Regions from separate parts of the Staphylococcus sp. GW823-FHT05F06 genome, predicted to be linked through region 3. Evidence: predicted binding sites of a transcription regulator. Region 3 holds the regulator's gene; each other region holds the start of a gene.
The links. Region 3 encodes Rex, which represses fermentation and respiration genes when NADH is low (regulators of the CRP and FNR family bind a similar motif). Its sites were predicted from a motif close to TTGTGAAATATTTCACAA; they were not measured.

Region 1 (6,450 bases), on a different contig from region 3:
ATTTTTGATGATCTACTGGCAATGTTGTCACACCAATATCCACTTCATCATTAAGTATAAGGTTTTCAGTCGTCTTACCACCACTTTCGATTAAGTTGTACGTGATATTCGGATAAAGTTGATGAAAGTCTCCTAATACGCCAATAAATTTACGCATGCTCATCACTGCAGACATACTAATAGTGATATGACCTGTTTCTAAACCATACAAACTATTAATTTCAGTGGGCAAATTATCATATAGTGCGATGATTTCTTGACATTTCTTGAAAAAAATTTTACCTGCATCAGTAAGTACTAAACTTCTTTTACTCCGGTCAAATAAAGGGACAGCCATCTCTGCTTCAATATCCTTAATTGCTTTACTGATAGTTGGTTGCGCAATATACAAGGATTTTGAAGCGTTTGTCATACCACCTTGTTTGACAACTTCAACAAAGTATTTCATGTGTTTTATATCCATGCATATCCCCCTAGTTTTGATATAATTCAATAGTAAGTTTAATTATACAACAAAATTGACCTTTCTAGCGATTAATATATTTAAAAACTATAATTCAAAACATTTTATTTAGTTTTTCAAGTATTTTAAAAAACGAAAATATGTTAAAATAAAAGTCGGCTCATAAAATATATTATGAGGTGAGATATTGAGCTTTTACGAATTTATGCAAAATTTCCTAGGTGATGACACGCCATTAGGTGAATTGGTTGATTGGATTAATCAAGATATCAATTTCCCTAAAGACGTGACGAGCCAAAAAGAAATCTTGACATATTTTCGAAATCATCCATGTCCGGAAAACATACCAGTGACGAGTATCAAACGGGCACTAGCTGTTTTCAACCAATTCACTAAAGTATAAATTGATGTTATGACATGACTTTAACATTTACGCATACTTATATACATGGAGTTAATCATCTCGTACCTGAGTGAGATTACATTTTATTTGAATGTAGTCTCACTCTTTTTTTACTCAAACGATTATTACGATAAAAATATGTATATTTCATTAATGTTACATTTACTTTGATAATTCATTTCTTATATTGTATAGCGCATTTTTAAATACTATTATTATTACTGTCATTAAATAAATACATTTTTTGGGAGAAAGAAATGAAATTCAAAAAATTATTATCTCGTATTATTATCGCTACAATGATTACATTTACTGGAACACTCTCATATCAAGCTATTGAACAAACGCATATTTCCCATGCTGCACATAATTATTATGGTAAAAAACAATGCACTTGGTGGGCATTTAAACGTCGTGCTCAATTAGGTAAACCTGTATCAAATCGATGGGGTAATGCTAAGAATTGGTATAGCAATGCACGTCGATCTGGTTATGCAACTGGACATAAGCCTCGAAAATACGCTGTTATGCAATCAACGAGAGGCTATTATGGGCACGTAGCAGTGGTTGAAAAAGTATATAAGAATGGAAAAATCAAAATTTCTGAATATAATTATAATGTGCCATTAGGCTACGGCACACGCATTATTAGTAAATCGTCTGCACGAAACTATAATTATATTTATTAATCAAATCAAACAAACCGTCAAATAAGTATATCCTTGAAGCTATATATCAAGATATACCCGTTTGACGGCTTTTTAATTATGACTTTCTTATATTCATCAAGATTTCTTGAGCTTTGGCAGTATTAGCTTGTGATTCATATTTGAGCGCTTCAGCTACTTGCGCAATTTCTTCGCCTTTTGCACCTACAACAATCGCTAATGATTTATATTGTAAACTCATATGTCCTTGTTGTATCCCCTCAGACACTAGCGCTCTACATGCAGAGAAATTTTGTGCTAATCCAACAGCAGCAACAACTTGCCCTAGTTCCTGTGCATTTTCAACATTAAGCAAATTTAATGAGGCTTTAGCAATAGGTAAAACTTTCGTACCTCCACCTACTGTCGCTAAAGTCATAGGAACTTCAATAGTTCCAACCAATTTATTACGTGAGCGATCATATTCCCAAGTAGCTATCCCTCTATAATGACCATCTTTGCTTGCATATGCATGAGCACTTGCTTCAACTCCTCTTGTATCATTGCCTGTAGCCAATACTACAGCGTGTATACCATTCATCACACCTTTGTTATGTGTTGCAGCACGATGTATATCTACTTGTGCAAGAACTGACGCTCGTTCCATACGTTGTGCTACCTCTTCGCCACTTCTCTCTCCTCTATGTAAATCTTCAATATCTATTTCCCCTTGTACTTTTACTACTGATGCTGTCGCATGATTAGATAAAATACTCATTAAAACATTTTGATTTGAAAATTTAACTTTTAGATGTGCAGTGATTGCTTCTAATATTGTATTTAACATATTAGCACCCATAGCATCTTTAGTATCAACAAAAACCTTCAAAGATAATAATCGATGATTAGGGAATGTATCTATTTCAATACGTTGATATCCTCCACCTCTTGCTTTAATAGAAGGGTAAGCTTCATCAGCGATTTGATGAATTTGTGATTCTATTTGATATATTGAGTTAGCTAATGTGCCTGTGTCTTCAACATCATCAAAGACAATTTGTCCAATCATTAGACGTTCACTTGAAATTGTCTTAAATCCACCACTTTGATTAACGAGTTTTGCGCCATAACTTGCTGCTGCTACGACAGAAGGTTCCTCTACCATCATAGGTACTACATATTCTTTATCATCAACTATAATTCGAGGTAATAACCCTACTGGTAGTGCACCTTGACCAATGACATTTTCAATTAAACTGTTTGCGACTTCCTCATTAATTAACGGATGATTAAGTAATATTTCATAGTTTTCATCATCTAGCCAACCGTATTCAACAAGTTTTTTTAATTTATCTTTTCGTGTTAAATGTCTAAATCCTTTATCTAAACTTTTCATTTATGTACTCCTTTAAAATATCTTTATATTACTGTAGTAATGTAACCTTTTAACTTTCGCTTTAAATATCAACTGCTAACATTGTCTTGCACTCAAATAATTCAAAACTTTTCACAATTTTTGTAAAGCGCTTACATATTTATTATATATTCCTGGTCATGTCTGTTATATTTCATTGTATAAAACGAATTTTCTTTGGTATGATACTAGTGCTACTTCAAAAAATGAAAGGATGTCACACCTTATGAATATAGGTATAGATAAAATAAGTTTCTATGTACCCAAATATTATGTAGACATGGCTAAACTTGCAGAAGCGCGCCAAGTCGATCCTAATAAATTTTTAATTGGAATTGGTCAAACTGAAATGACTGTGAGCCCAGTGAATCAAGATATCGTATCTATGGGAGCCAATGCTGCTAAAGATATTATAACAGAAGAAGATAAAAAGAATATTGGTATGGTTATAGTAGCAACTGAGTCTGCGATTGATAATGCCAAAGCAGCAGCCGTTCAAATTCACCATCTTTTAGGTATTCAACCCTTTGCAAGATGCTTTGAAATGAAAGAGGCTTGTTATGCAGCAACACCTGCAATTCAACTTGCCAAAGATTATCTTGCTCAACGCCCTAACGAAAAGGTTCTTGTCATTGCTAGTGACACAGCTCGTTATGGTATTCATTCTGGTGGTGAGCCTACTCAAGGTGCCGGTGCAGTTGCAATGATGATTTCACATAACCCAAGTATTTTAAAACTTAATGATGATGCCGTAGCATATACTGAAGACGTTTATGATTTCTGGCGTCCAACGGGTCATCAATATCCCTTAGTTGCTGGTGCATTGTCGAAAGATGCCTATATCAAGTCATTCCAAGAAAGTTGGAATGAATATGCACGTCGCCATAATAAAACACTCGCTGATTTCGCTTCACTATGTTTCCATGTACCATTCACCAAAATGGGACAAAAAGCTTTAGATTCTATTATTAATCATGCCGATGAAACTACACAAGACCGTCTTAACTCTAGTTACCAAGATGCAGTTGATTATAATCGTTATGTCGGTAATATTTACACAGGGGCCTTATATTTAAGTCTCATCTCTTTATTAGAAACACGTGATTTAAAAGGCGGACAAACGATTGGTCTCTTTAGTTATGGTTCTGGTTCTGTAGGCGAGTTCTTTAGTGGAACATTAGTAGATGGATTCAAGGAGCAATTAGATGTTGAGCGCCACAAATCTTTATTAAATAATAGAATAGAGGTTTCTGTTGATGAATATGAACATTTCTTCAAACGCTTTGACCAATTAGAATTGAATCATGAACTTGAAAAATCAAATGCAGATCGTGACATTTTCTATTTAAAATCTATTGATAACAATATTCGTGAATATCATATAGCAGAATAATCTAAACTCAATTCTTTTGCTTTTTTAATTTTTTAAAATGAAAGAAACGAATTTACTATTCATACTTGCCCCCTAAAAACAACGTCATATAGCTGTTTTTAGGGGGTTTTTAATCCCAAGATAGTGCATTTCATCTATTATAGACCTCTACTATTTATATACTGTTTACCTACTATTCATAGATAAAAACGAATCCTATCCATAGATCAACATTGACAAATAACTAAAGCAATTCTATACAATAACGTATCTCAAGGTTTCGTTGTTTTTTTAGGTCTGTATAAATGTGTCATATCTATTTCTTCCAATTTTAATAATTTTATTTTGTTGTCTAAAGTACCTCCGTATCCTGTTAAATTTCCATCTTTACCAACCACTCGATGACATGGTATAAGTATAGAAATAGGATTACTCCCAACAGCACCTCCTACAGCCTGAGCAGACATTGCTGGCTTATTCATTGCTCGTCCTACTGTTTTAGCAATCTCTCCATATGTTTTAAGTTCTCTATAACGAATTGTCTGAAGTTCATTCCATACCTTCTGTTGAAAATCAGTGCCTTTTGGTGCTAACGGTACTTTTATCTCAGGATAATTCCCTTTAAAATACTCTCTTAACCACGCTTTAGTATCTTTAAAAACATCTAACGTATCCTTTGTTTTAATTCCTTTCAAATGTTGATTAGGGTATAAGACATGTGACAACGAGATGCCATCGTTTGTAATTAATTGCAATAAGCCAACGGGCGAGTCATACATTGATTGATACATATTTCTCCAACTCCTTAAATGTGTATATCATTCTAGTCATATCCTTATAAACTAACGCATTCTATTCTGAACATAATTTTATAATATAGATAATTGCTATATTTATGAAATTGGATAAACATTCGAATAGAATGTGATACACCATTAACGATAACTAAAATTGAAAAATGTCATCATTTATATATTAAGTCAATTATCGACAGGTCATACTTTAAGAAAGTCTGGAACTTTGATTTACGTCCCAGACTGGTCAAGATATAGAATTTAAAGTCCAACTCACCCTTTTGATTAGATGTCATTATATTTATTGAAAATTATAAAGTTCATACCCTTTATTTTTTGCATATTCTAATGCGAGAATTTCTAAAACATTAATGAACGCAGGTTCGTCTTTTACTTTTATATATTGAAAAGTGAGGCCGTATTTATCTGCAGTAATGTCTTTTAAATGATTTGGATTTAAGTCCTTATTTTGAGCATAAGCTTTTCTAAATTTAGTTGTACCTGTTTCTGAACGTGAATTGTATTGTCCTAATTTTGTATACAAATCACTATTTATAGGTTGATGTGTGGATGAATATCCTCCAGTTTGACCTACAAACACTGGTTTTTTCTCATCGAAAATCACATAGACACCAAACTTATCCTTAACTTTTTCTCTATCCTCTGGTGTAAACGCCAAAGCCTTTTTATGATCGTACTTAAATAATTTTTTTAGTTTCTTCTGATTATCTTCTAGTAACTCATTTAATTTTTTGCTACCCTTCATACATTTATTCCTCCCAATTAGCAATTAACTTATATACATACATTTTACATGTAGTATATCACTTTTTAAAACTTTTAATCATTATTGTATCGAACTAACATGTCAAAATTTTTATTAATACAAATAACCTCTTTCATTCGTAAATACATTTCTGAATGAAAGAGGTTTGTTATTGTAATTATCTATGACTTAATATGTGGAATATTTAATTTATTTTTATGAGATGAAGTATTCGTATCGCATTTGCAATTAGATTTACACCCACCACAATCACCTTCTTTTGAACGTTTAAAGAATTTTACTAATGTCATTGCTGTATAACCAAAAATCGCTATGAACAATATTGTATTGACTAAAATAAACATGACGAATTCATCCTTTATATAAATAATTGACTAACTTGATAGAATACGAACGTTAATATATATGCTGTTGCTATTGGATAAACAACCGCTAGTAATGTCCATTTCCAAGAACTTGTCTCTTTACGAATCGTAGCGACTGTTGAAATACAAGGAACGTAAAGTAAAATAAAAATCATGAATGCATAAGCTGAAAGTGGAGTGAATTGCTGTTGAATGACTTGTGTTA
Region 2 (6,450 bases), on a different contig from region 3:
ATCGAAGCACTAATGTATCTTGTCCACCTTTAACTTTTTTATCACGAGCACCAAATACCATTGGAGGTAAAGTAGGTTTATATACCGGTAAACTTTCGCCAAACTGTTGGAATACCTCATGATCTATATAATAACTTTGACGTCCAGTTAGTGTTCTAAATGGCACTAAACGTTCAACATTAGTTGTAAACGGTGAGTAGCGTCTTCCATCTTTATTAGAGCCAGGGAATACTGCAGTTGGAATCACTTCTCTTGGTTGAGAAGTAATGTTTAAGAATGATATCTTTTCAGAAGCACGTTCTTTAGAAATATCTTTAAGTTCCATACCTGTTTGATTTTCTAAATCTTCATATGACTTTTGTGATAATTTGCCGTTTGTAGCAGAGGATATATTCAAAATGACATCTGCTACTTTTCTCGCTGTATCTATTCTCGGTCTATCATTTTTAACTGAAATAGTATTATCATCATTCCAAGTTCCAACTATACTTTTAAGTTCTTCGTACTCTTCACTAACGCTATAACTCACACCATGAGCACCTATTTTCCCTTTTTCTAGTTTTGGACCAACAGTAACGAATTTATCGTAAATTTGTGTATAGTCTCGCTCTACGATAGAAAAATTAGGCATTGTTTTACCTGGCACACCTTCAATTTCTCCTTTAGACCAATCTTTTACAATACCGTATTCAGTTGAAATTTCTTGTTTTGAATCATGTCCTAATGGTGTAGTTACGACATCTTTAAATTTACCTGGAAGATAATCTTTCGCCATTTCTGAAACAGCTTTACTTAGAGTTTTATAAATATCCCAGTCCGAACGCGATTCCCATAATGGGTCAATCGCTGGGTTAAATGGATGAATAAATGGATGCATGTCTGTAGAAGATAAATCATGTTTTTCATACCAAGTTGCAGCAGGTAAAACGATATCTGAATATAATGGCGTCGCAGTCATTCTGAAATCAAGTGATACTAATAAATCAAGTTTCCCTTCTGTATCCTCGCGCCATTTAATTTCCTCTGGTTTATCATCTTCATTTGGCTCTGCCATTAAACCAGAGCGCGCACCTAACAAGTGCTTCATAAAGTATTCTTGTCCTTTAGCTGAACTAGAAATTAAATTAGATCTCCATACAAATAATGTTTTAGGATGGTTTTTTCTTAAATCTGGATCTTCTATCGCAAATTGTGTATCTTTATTTTTAACTGATTCAATCGCTTTTTGTAAGATGGCTTCATTTGAATCATCACCTTCATCTTTAGCCTCTTCACCAAATAATAGACTGTTTTTATTAAACTGTGGATATGAAGGCAACCAGCCCATACGAGCAGCTGTTACATTGTAATCAGCTGGATGTTGATGCTTAATATTTTCAGCTAATGGTGATTTTAATTTATCTACATTTGATTCTTCATACTTCCATTGATCTGTAGCGAAATAGAACCAACTTGTACCATTTTGTAAACGTGGAGGACCTTGCCAATCTTTAGCGAATGCAATAGTATTCCATCCTTCAATTGGTCGACATTTTTCTTGTCCTACATAGTGTGCCCAACCACCACCGTTAACGCCTTGACAACCACACAATAGTACTAAGTTAAGAATTGAACGATAAATAGTATCGGAGTTAAACCAATGGTTGATACCAGCCCCCATAATAATCATTGAGCGTCCACCAGTATCAATAGCATTTTGTGCAAATTCTTTTGCCACTTTCGTCACTAATTCTTTTTTGATACCTGTAATTTGTTCTTGCCAAGCGGGAGTATATTTAGAAGATGCGTCATCATAAGATGTAGCTTCTAGTTCGTGTTCAAAACGTTGAACACCATATTGACTCGTCATTAAATCATAAACCGTAGCAATTTTAACTTCTTCTCCGTTAGCTAACTGAATAGTTCTCGTTGCAATAGGTCTCTCAAAGATACCATCACCACTGCTATCAAAATATGGAAATTGAATCGTTTCAACATGATAGTCACTTTCAACCATTGATAACATTGGATCAATTGGTGTACCATCCTCTGTTTCAAGTTTCAAATTCCATTTTTTCCCTTCTTCCCAGCGTTGCCCCATTGTGCCATTAGGAACAAGTAATTGTTGGCTCAATTTGTCTTGAATAACTGGCTTCCATTCATTATTTTCACCTGACATCCCTAAATCAGAAGCACGCAAGAATCTACCTGCTTTATAGCCATTCTCATCTTCATCTAACATAATGACAAACGGCATATCAGAATATTGCTTAGCATAGTTAATAAACATATCATTCGGTTGATTTTCATAATATTCCTGTAAAATAACATGTGTCATTGCTTGTGCAACCGCTGCATCTGTCCCCGGATGTGGTGCAAGCCAATGATCGGCGAACTTAACATTCTCAGCATAATCAGGTGCTACTGAAATAACTTTCGCCCCTTTATATCTAACTTCAGTCATAAAATGTGCGTCAGGTGTACGTGTTAATGGAACGTTTGATCCCCACATCATTATGTATGAGGCGTTGTACCAATCACTGGTTTCTGGCACGTCTGTTTGCTCACCCCAAATTTGTGGAGATGCAGGTGGTAAATCAGCATACCAATCGTAAAAACTTAACATTTCTCCACCTAACAAATTAATAAATCTTGCTCCTGAAGCATAACTAATCATCGACATAGCAGGAATAGGAGTAAATCCAGCAATACGATCCGGTCCATCTTTTTTTATGGTGTATAAAATTTGAGCTGCAATGATATCTGTGGCATCTTTCCAATTTGCTCTGACGTGTCCACCTTTACCTCTTGCTTCTTTATATTGTTTGGCTTTTTTTTCATTTTCTACGATGGATGCCCATGCCGCAATTCGGTTTCCTTTTTGTTCTTCAAGCGCTTCGGTCCATAAATCTAATAATTTACCTCTAATATAAGGATATTTAACTCTTAACGGACTATACTCATACCAAGAAAATGATGCACCTCTCGGACAACCTCTTGGCTCAAATTCTGGCATATCAGGTCCACAACTTGGATAATCAATTTGTTGATTTTCCCATGTAATTACGCCATTTTTGACAAATACTTTCCATGAACATGATCCAGTACAGTTAACACCATGCGTCGTTCTCACAACTTTGTCGTGGCTCCATCTTTCTCTATACATCTTTTCCCATTCTCGACTTTTATGCTCTAATACCGACCAATTTCCATTAAACTTTTCTGTCGGTTTAAAGAAATTCAATCCAAATTTTCCCATTTTATTAATCCTCCCACCATACAAGGTTATATCCTTTCTCAATGCATAGGTATTGTGTCTTATCTTTATTGTACATTTTTTCACAAAGCCATTATATTAGGGAATGTCCTAATTGATGTTAGAGATTCCCTAAAAAATAAGGCCTACAAATTCATAATGAACTTGTAGACCCAAATGTTTATACATATATTGTTTTAATACTCTTGTGTTTAATCATTTCGTTATACACGTTTTGTTGAGAAATGTGGTAGCTATGGTCAAAATCAATCAGACATTGGATTCCTTCATCATATAAAGTTTCAGCCTTTGCAATTGCACGTTCTTTATCTCCCTTGATTAAATATAGATTTCCCTTGTCATTCTTATTATTATTCAATAACGTACGATTAATGTCATCAAGTATATTACCTAAAATGCATATGCCTGGATGACCTTCTAGTTGTTGAGAAACCAATTGTTCTTCAATCGTACTTAAATGACCTATAACAATCTTTTCATTGTAGCAGGAAGCATTAAACACTATTGCAATGGGGTAGTCTTCATTCGTATATGATTCAATTTGTTTAATAATTTGACCTAATCTTTTCACACCCATATAAATAGCTAAAGTGCCTCCATTAATCAAGTTCCTAATATCCGTATCGTGATTAACCGAATCTTTAAAATGACCAGTTGAGAAAGTCACACTCGGTGCGATAGAACGCATCGTTAATCCCATATTCATAGTTGCTACGGCAGCACTTGCTGATGTCACACCAGGGACAATCTCGTAATGAATATGATGATTTTCTAATGTTTGTACTTCTTCTGTAATTCTACCAAAAATCGCAGGATCTCCTCCCTTTAGTCTCACCACACATTGATATTGATTAGCTGCTTCAACAATTTTTTGATTAATCTCCTCTTGTTGAATGTGTTTACAATAAGGTTTCTTTCCCACATTGATCACTTTTGTTTGAGAAGAAGCATACTGTAAGATGAAAGGATTTACGAGACGATCAAATAAAATCACGTCAGCTGATCTAATTAACCGTTCAGCTTTTTTAGTTAATAAGTTTGGATTGCCTGGTCCTGCACCGATTAGATATACTGTGCCAGGATAAGTTATAGACATAAGTAAATATCTCCATCAATAACTTCTACTTCGTATGTCTCTACACATCCTGTATCAGGTTGTTGTACTTCTCCAGTTTTTAAAGCTATTTTTTGATCGTGTAACGGACAGTAAACATAATCACCACTTACAGTCCCTTCAGACAACGGTCCTTCTTTATGTGGACATATATTTCCAATGGCATATAAATCACCATTATCTGTGAGAAAAATACCTATTTCTTTTTCGTTTACAACTACTTTTTTGCCTATTTGAGGAATCATTTCATTCATTGTTGTAACTTTAATCTTTTCTTTAGCTTTCATTCTTACACCTTCTCAACTTCAAAGATTTTTTGTGCTTCTTTATTTTCAACAATAGTTTCCCATGGTTCATTCTCAACAGCTTTTTTGGCTTCCATAATTCTTAAATACAGTTCTTTTTGCTTTTCTTGATTTAATAAGACATTCTTGACATTTTCAAAGCCCATACGTTCTAACCATGGTGCTGTTCTTTCAGCGTAAACACCTGTTTCTCTGTAATACTGCATGAGGGCACCACATAATTGAATCACTTCATCTTCGGTTTCAACTGTCGTTAACAATTTACCTACAGTAACATCAGTACCACCATTACCTCCGATAAATATTTGGTAGCCATTTTCAACAGATATGACGCCAAAATCTTTAACACCAGACTCTACACAACTTCTCGGACAACCTGATACTCCCATTTTAAATTTATGAGGTGTATCAATATATTCAAATGTTTTTTCAAGTCTTATTCCTAGTCGAGTTGTGTATTGTGTACCAAAACGACAAAACTCTTTACCAACGCAACTTTTAACAGAACGCGTCTTTTTACCATAAGCAGAAGCAGAACGCATTCCTAAATCTTTCCAAACTTGTGGTAATTCTTCTTTCTTCAATCCATATAAACCTACACGTTGCGAACCTGTTACTTTAACAAGTGGTACGTTATACTTTTTAGCAACTTCTCCTAATCGAATGAGTTGGTCAGCATCTGTAACACCACCGCGCATTTGAGGAATCACTGAGAAAGTACCATCATTTTGTATATTTGCATGATATCTTTCATTAGCGAAGCGAGAATCTTTTTCGTCTCGATGTTCAAAAGGATAAACCATATTTAAATAATAATTAATTGCAGGTCGACATTTAGGACAACCATCTTTATCTTTGAAATCAAGAACGTGTCGTACTTCTTTTGATGATTTGAGATTTTTAGCCCTGATTTGAGTTACAATTTGGTCTCTTGTTAAATCAGTACATGGACAAATACCTGTTGGTTTTGCAGCAATAAAGTCGTCACCTAATGTATATTGTAATAACTCACCGATTTGACCTTTACACTTACCACATGAATTACCTGCTTTTGTTGCTTTAGTCACTTCATCTACAGACGTTAAACCTTTACTTGTAATAGCATTGACGATTGTTCCTTTATCAACACCATTACATCCACAAATCGTTTCATCATCAGACATATCAGCAATAGATGTCCCCGCATCTTCATCACCTTTATGCAATAAAGAAACAAGTGTATAATCTTCAAGCGTTTCATGTTTTTTCATCATATTATAAAATCGTGATCCATCATCAGTATCACCATACAAGACAGCACCAACGACTTGATCCTGACTTAAATACACTTTTTTGTAGATATTGTCGACACTATTAAAAATTTCCACACCATGGACATCTTCATCTTCAACAATTTGCCCTGCACTATATAAATCACAACCAGATACTTTAAGTGAAGTGAAAGTAGTAGATCCTTTATAACCTTTTGTTTCTTTACCAGTTAAATAATCTGCTAGCACTTTGCCTTGTTCATAAAGTGGCGCCACCAATCCATAAACTTTCCCATCATGTTCGGCACATTCACCGACTGCATAAATATGAGAATCAGATGTTTGCATATAATCATTTACAACAATACCTCTATTGACATCTAATCCACTATCTTTAGCAACTTCAGTATAAGGTCTGATACCAACAGCCATAACTACTAAATCTGTTTCAATCACCCGACCGTCAGCTAATTTAATAGCTTCAACATCTTTATCACCAATGATTTCTTTAGAATTTGCTTGAAG
Region 3 (6,450 bases):
AGTAGCTGCGTTGTATTAAATGAAATAAAACATAATCTATCATGAATACTAATTTAATAAACATGATTATGCTACTCGCCATATCTTGTGATTCTACTCTAGCTAATAAACCACTAAAACGGCGTGAAGCTTTAAAATGAGTAAAATCAACACTTATCGCGGGCGTGCTCTCAATCTTACTTAAAGCTTGACTTTGCTTTATAACATTAGCAGTATAAAAAATTGATTTTAAATCTTGGTCATAAGATTTTTTTAGTTTGAAAGATAATATTGCATTTAAAATCATAAAAGTAAGACATATTAATATACCTTTTGAAGGAATTAAAAAAATGAATGCGAACCCGATAAATGGTAACAACGGACAAAACATTAATAAAATATTTCGCTTAGTGGGTAACATTTGATCTGGAAACAAAGGGTATACATTTTTACCAATTTTAGAAAGAATGTAAGATACATTTAAACGAAATACTTTATTTTCTTTAAACATGTTTATCAATGAGGTTTGATTTACCTTAAACATACCTCTTAAAGTTGCATATAGTCGCATTTCACCAATTGCAGTGAAATTAAAATTAATTTTATGAAATAACGTATCCATATTTAGGTCTGACCAAGTCTTATCGTCGATAAATGACTGCTCATTGTAATGATCGCGGTAAGCGTGATATTGGGCATCGAATCGTGAATTAGGACGTATAAAACTTTCTAATTTTAATTTGTTATCCCATAAAGTATTTATTTTAGCAATCTGTTTACGCCTCTCTATAATAGAGATAATTACATTTACAAGTGTAATTAGGATGATGAAAGTTAATATAATCAGTACTAAAGTTTGATTGTTCGTCATGAAGTTTAGTTCTCCTTTTTCTTTCTTAATGAATTATTTCATAAATGAATAACGTAAACAATTGAAAATAGAAAATAAGTTGTCAATAGGGAACGTGCGTACTTATCAACAAAATGTGAGTAAGTTGTGGGTAAGTAGTGAAGTTGTTTGTGGATATGTAAATAAATAAGTAAAATTAAAAAAGAAAAAGTGTTAATTTACTTGTGGATAAGTAGGATAACTCTGTGGATAGTGATTATGAAAGTAATTCAAGCTGTTAATAATATTTGTGTAAAAAAATACTAAAAGACACCGAAAAGTCATATATTCAACTTTCAGGTGTCTTGTCATTATGTTGGAAATTAGAGCTTTTCTTGTAATTTTTCCCATTCCAACATTATTTGTTCTAATTTTTGTTCGGTATCGGATTTTTGATTGGCAAATTTACTAGCTTTTAGAGGATCGTTAAATACTTCAGGTTGTGTTAACTGTTCGTCGATATGTGATATTTGTGCTTCTAATTCTTCGATTTGTCTTTCACAATGTTCAATTTGTCTTTCTAATTTACGTTGTTGTCTTTTTTGTTGCTTTTGACTGATATAGGTTGAAGTATTTGCGTCTTGATTTATCTCTTTATTTTCAAAATTATTTTGAGTTATTGTTTCATGTGCTTTGATAGCTGCAGCTTCTTCAGTTTTCTCAATATAATACTGATAATCTCCCAAATACATTTGGCCACCATTAATGTTTAAATCAAAAACTTTATTTGCAAGTTGGTTAATAAAATAACGATCATGTGATACAAAAATAATTGTGCCTTCAAAATCTTTCAATGCTTGTTCAAGCATTTCTTTAGAATCAATATCTAAATGGTTAGTCGGTTCATCTAAGATAAGAACATTATCACGTTGTAACATTAAAAGTGCTAATTGTAATCGTGCCTTTTCACCGCCGGATAAGTCATTGATAATTTTTTTTACGTCTTCTTGAACGAACAAGAAACGCCCTAATACTGCACGTACATCTTTTTCATTCATGTGTGGATATTGATCCCAAACATAATCGAGAATGGTTTTATTTGATTTAAATTCAGCTTGTTTTTGATCATAGTAACCAATTTGTAAATTAGCACCAAAGATAATTTGACCACCTAGTTTATGTTGTTTTTCAGCAATTGTTTTTATCAATGTTGTTTTACCAACACCATTTGGACCAATGATAGCTATATGATCCCCTTTAAAGACTTCGAGGTTTATAGGTAGTGTAATAGGTGAGTCGTAACCAATTTTTAAATCATGAATGTGCATCACATCATTACCAGTATTACGGTCGAAGCCAAATTGTATATTTGCACTTCTAGCATCTATCATAGGTTTATCAATACGTTCCATTTTTTCCAATGTTTTACGTCTACTCTTAGCCATGCCGCTTGTAGATGCACGAGTAATATTTTTTTCTACAAAGGTTTCTAAACGCTTGATTTCTTCTTGTTGCTTTTCAAATTCTTGCATGCGTTTTTCGTAATACTGATTACGTTGCTTTATAAATTGCTCATAGTTTCCTACATAGTGTTTTACATTTCCTAGAGCAACATCATAAACTTGAGTTACAATTTTATCTAAAAAATATCTATCATGACTGATAATCACAATTGCTCCTTTAAAGTACTTTAAGTAATCCTCTAACCACTTGGTTGTTTCCATGTCTAGATGGTTAGTTGGTTCATCAAGAAGGAGTAAATCGGGTTCTTTAAGTAACATTTGAGCAAGAGAAAGACGTGTTTTTTGACCACCACTAAAATCATTAATAGGCTTGTTGAAATCGCTTTCTGTAAAGTTAAGCCCGTGCAGGACTGTTTTAATTTTACTTTCATATTGATAACCATCTAATTGCTCATAACGATTCGTTAAAGTTTCATATTTTTCAATATGTGATTGATATTCATCGGACTCATAATCTTGTCCATTTCGTGCAAGCCAATCGGTTTCATCCTTAATTAAATTTTCAATTTTCTTTATATGTTCAAAAGGCTTAGACATTTCTTCAAAGACAGTAGCTTCTGAATTGAGAGTCATTTGCTGAGTTAAATAACTCATTGTTAAATTTTTGATTTTTGATATTTGACCACTATCGTAATTTTCCACACCTGCTATGATTTTCATTAATGTCGATTTACCAGCTCCATTACGACCTACTACGCCGATTCTTTCGCCAGTTTTCACCTCAAAATTAACATCTGTGAAGATATCTTCACCATCGAACGATTTGGAGATGTCATTAAGTTGTAAAAGTATCATTCGATTCTCACCTTTCTATGTATTTGAAATAGGTTTAAACTATATATAAAGTATTTGTTTTTGAATATTTAAATTTTTGTTAATTCTATATTATCGAATTTTAAATAGAAAAATAAATTGCGTACGTTATCTTGAAATGATGTTAAACTCAATTACTTCTATTCTACAGTATTCATAGAACACATGAAACTAGGATATTTATTTTTAAAAATTAATAATGTATAATGTTTAAGTATTCGTTGTATACAATTATTTGTATTATGAGATGACATTCAACATATGTTTTAACTCATTTACTGATTTTAATGATACATGCATAATATACGCGAAAAAGGGGGTTAGATATATGCCAGATGATTTTAAAATTCCTCGCGCTACGTTAAAACGTCTACCTTTATATTACCGATTTGTCAGTATTTTGAAAGGTAAAGGTATAGATCGTGTTAATTCTAAAACAATAAGTGAAGCACTACAAATTGATTCAGCTACAATAAGAAGAGACTTTTCATACTTTGGTGAATTAGGAAAAAAAGGATATGGATATAATATAGATAGTATGCTTGAATTCTTTAAATCAGAATTAAGTGAGAGCGATCAAATTAAAATTGCCATTATAGGTATCGGTAATTTAGGGCGTGCATTACTTACATATAACTTTTCAATACATGATGAGATGACAATTACTGAAGCTTTTGATATTAGACCAGATATTATAGGTGAGAATATCGGTGACGTTGTGGTAAAACATAGCGATGATATCAAAGCGACATTAGAATCAGAAGTTATTGATGTAGTCATTTTAACAACACCAGATAATGTGGCACAACAAGTAGCTGATGAACTTGTTAAAGCCGGTGTTAAAGGTATACTAAACTTTACGCCACGTCGAATTAAAACACCTCAAGATGTTCAAGTACATCATATTGATTTTGGTATAGAGTTACAATCATTATTGTTCTTCATGAAAAATTATAGTAAATAATTAATAAAAATCACTTTAACATAGTACTCTCAAGTGAGAGTGCTTTTTTTTAATTAAACAGTTACAATAGATTATAAATACGAAACTTTTTAACAAAAATTGTAAGTTGAAATTTATTGTAATGGGAGATTGAAACAAATGACTCAAGAAATAAATTGTAATTTCAAATCACATATTCCCAGAATAATGACAGTTCCCGGTATATTGTTAATACATGAAAATAAGTTGGAGTTTAAGGCATATAGTCAAAACAATAATCCATTCAATATTCAATTCGAACTCTCTAGCATTGTGCGGTATAGAATATCGAAAGGGTTATTAGGAAATAAATTGTTTATTTATTATTCTGATCAGGAGTGGTATAAATTTAGTAACTTATCTAAGAGTAACTTAAACAAACTCACAAAATATTTATATTAAAACATAAGAAATAAAATTAAGAATTTGCAAAATATAGTCCTTTCTACTATAATACCTTAGTATTTATATCGGAAAAGGTGATAAAATGGTGTGGACAATTATAAGCGGATTAGTCGTTGGCATATTGCTAGGATTTGTAATGCAGAGAACAAGATTTTGTTTAGCTGGTGGATTTAGAGATATGTACGTTCAAAAGAGTAACAAAATGTTTTATGCATTGCTTATTGCTATTACTGTCCAAAGTATTGGTTTACTTATTCTAAAGAACTTAAATATTATAGAGGTTCCAACAGAAACATTTCCAGTTATAGGAACTATTTTGGGATCCTTCGTTTTTGGAATAGGGATAGTATTAGCTGGAGGATGCGCGACAGGAACTTGGTATAGGGCTGGTGAAGGGTTAATTGGAAGTTGGGTGGCATTAATATTTTATGCATTGACTTCAGCCGTAACTAAAACTGGGGTACTTCTTCCAATAATGAATCAAATAAATAAACCGACGCAAGTCAGCACAAGTATGACGAGTACAACAGGTATACCACAATGGATTCTCGTCATGTTATTAACTGTAATTACAATATTTTTAGTTGTGAAAACAATTCGAAAACCTAAAATAATGGTGCCCCAACTTAAACAAAAATATAGTGGTATTAGACATTACCTATTTGAAAAAAGATATCATCCATTTGTTGCTGGCATTGCAATAGGTTTTATTGCTCTACTTGCTTGGCCTATGAGTGAATCTACTGGGAGAATGGGTGGCTTAGGTATAACAACACCTTCTGCAAATCTTGTAAATTATCTTATTTCAGGAGATTTAAAATTTATTGATTGGGGTGTGCTTTTGGTACTAGGTATATTCATAGGTTCTTATATAGCTGCAAAAGGGTCTAAAGAGTTTAGATGGAGATTGCCAGATATTAAGACAATTCGCAATAGTGCGCTTGGTGGCATATTTATGGGATTTGGTGCTTCAGTTGCAGGTGGTTGCTCTATCGGTAATGGTTTAGTAGAAACAGCTACAATGAGTTGGCAAGGATGGATTGCTTTAGCCTCTATGATTATTGGTGTTTGGTTTATGAGTTATTTTATTTTTGTAAAACCTATGAAAAAGTTACAACAAGTATCTCAAAGCTAAGATTGGTTATTCTAATGTGACATTAGATAAAATGAATGAGGAGGTATATCAATGGTATACGAATTAGGAACAGTAGGGATGGTTTGTCCATTTCCTTTAATAGAAGCACAAAAGAAAATGAATGAATTAAATCAAGGGGATGAATTGAAAATCGATTTCGATTGCACCCAGGCTACCGAAGCATTACCTAATTGGGCTGCAGAAAATGGATATCCAGTTACAAACTATGAGCAACTTGATGATGCATCATGGACGATTACTATTCAAAAGGCATAAAAACTTATAATTATAAAGTTGATAAAAAGATTTTTTAAGGATAGAAAATTAAGCAAATTTAATTATAGATTAGATTGACGAGAAAAAAGTTAAATTAAGTAGACATTAGCTATATCGTTGAAAGAAAGAGTTAAACTTGAAGACTGTTTTTAATTTAATGAAATTCGTTAGTATAATTATGATAGCCTGAGACAACAATCATTGTCCCAGGCTTATTTATTATTGTAGTGAGATAACTAAATCAAGATTATCTTTTTATTATACTCACTACTAACATGGTGTAACGAAAGTAATATGTTTTTTGTACTACGCTTATATATACAATGTAACTTAAAGTGACATACTGTGTAACATGACCTTACCTAATTTTGCTTTTTAAAAAAACACTCATTATGATGTTTTTAAAGGAAGTGGTAAGTATGAATATGAATGATACAATATTTCTATTTTTATGTACTCTATTAGTATGGTTAATGACACCAGGTTTAAGCCTTTTTTATGGGGGACT

Region 1: AC1Q7N_RS10515 (hydroxymethylglutaryl-CoA synthase) is a predicted target of Rex. The motif match lies at 3,009-3,026, and genes of this name have one in related genera.
Region 2: AC1Q7N_RS03990 (nitrate reductase subunit alpha) is a predicted target of Rex. The motif match lies at 3,307-3,324, and genes of this name have one in related genera.

The regions. Positions count from the first base shown of each region.
Region 1 covers NZ_JBXAHW010000019.1:25,020-31,469, forward strand. Annotated here, with positions in the region: gene cidR (cidABC operon transcriptional activator CidR) at 1-463, opposite strand, end outside; gene AC1Q7N_RS10500 (sterile alpha motif-like domain-containing protein) at 651-866, shown strand; gene AC1Q7N_RS10505 (CHAP domain-containing protein) at 1,124-1,555, shown strand; gene AC1Q7N_RS10510 (hydroxymethylglutaryl-CoA reductase, degradative) at 1,632-2,909, opposite strand; gene AC1Q7N_RS10515 (hydroxymethylglutaryl-CoA synthase) at 3,154-4,320, shown strand; gene AC1Q7N_RS10520 (methylated-DNA--[protein]-cysteine S-methyltransferase) at 4,572-5,090, opposite strand; gene AC1Q7N_RS10525 (hypothetical protein) at 5,395-5,859, opposite strand; gene AC1Q7N_RS10530 (FeoB-associated Cys-rich membrane protein) at 6,042-6,224, opposite strand; gene feoB (ferrous iron transport protein B) at 6,239-6,450, opposite strand, start outside.
Region 2 covers NZ_JBXAHW010000004.1:71,369-77,818, forward strand. Annotated here, with positions in the region: gene AC1Q7N_RS03990 (nitrate reductase subunit alpha) at 1-3,238, opposite strand, end outside; gene cobA (uroporphyrinogen-III C-methyltransferase) at 3,417-4,352, opposite strand; gene nirD (nitrite reductase small subunit NirD) at 4,343-4,657, opposite strand; gene nirB (nitrite reductase large subunit NirB) at 4,660-6,450, opposite strand, start outside.
Region 3 covers NZ_JBXAHW010000008.1:88,867-95,316, reverse strand. Annotated here, with positions in the region: gene AC1Q7N_RS07020 (MutS-related protein) at 1-850, opposite strand, end outside; gene AC1Q7N_RS07015 (ABC-F family ATP-binding cassette domain-containing protein) at 1,192-3,126, opposite strand; gene AC1Q7N_RS07010 (redox-sensing transcriptional repressor Rex) at 3,473-4,108, shown strand; gene AC1Q7N_RS07005 (PH domain-containing protein) at 4,247-4,528, shown strand; gene AC1Q7N_RS07000 (YeeE/YedE family protein) at 4,614-5,666, shown strand; gene AC1Q7N_RS06995 (sulfurtransferase TusA family protein) at 5,718-5,942, shown strand; gene AC1Q7N_RS06990 (ammonium transporter) at 6,362-6,450, shown strand, end outside.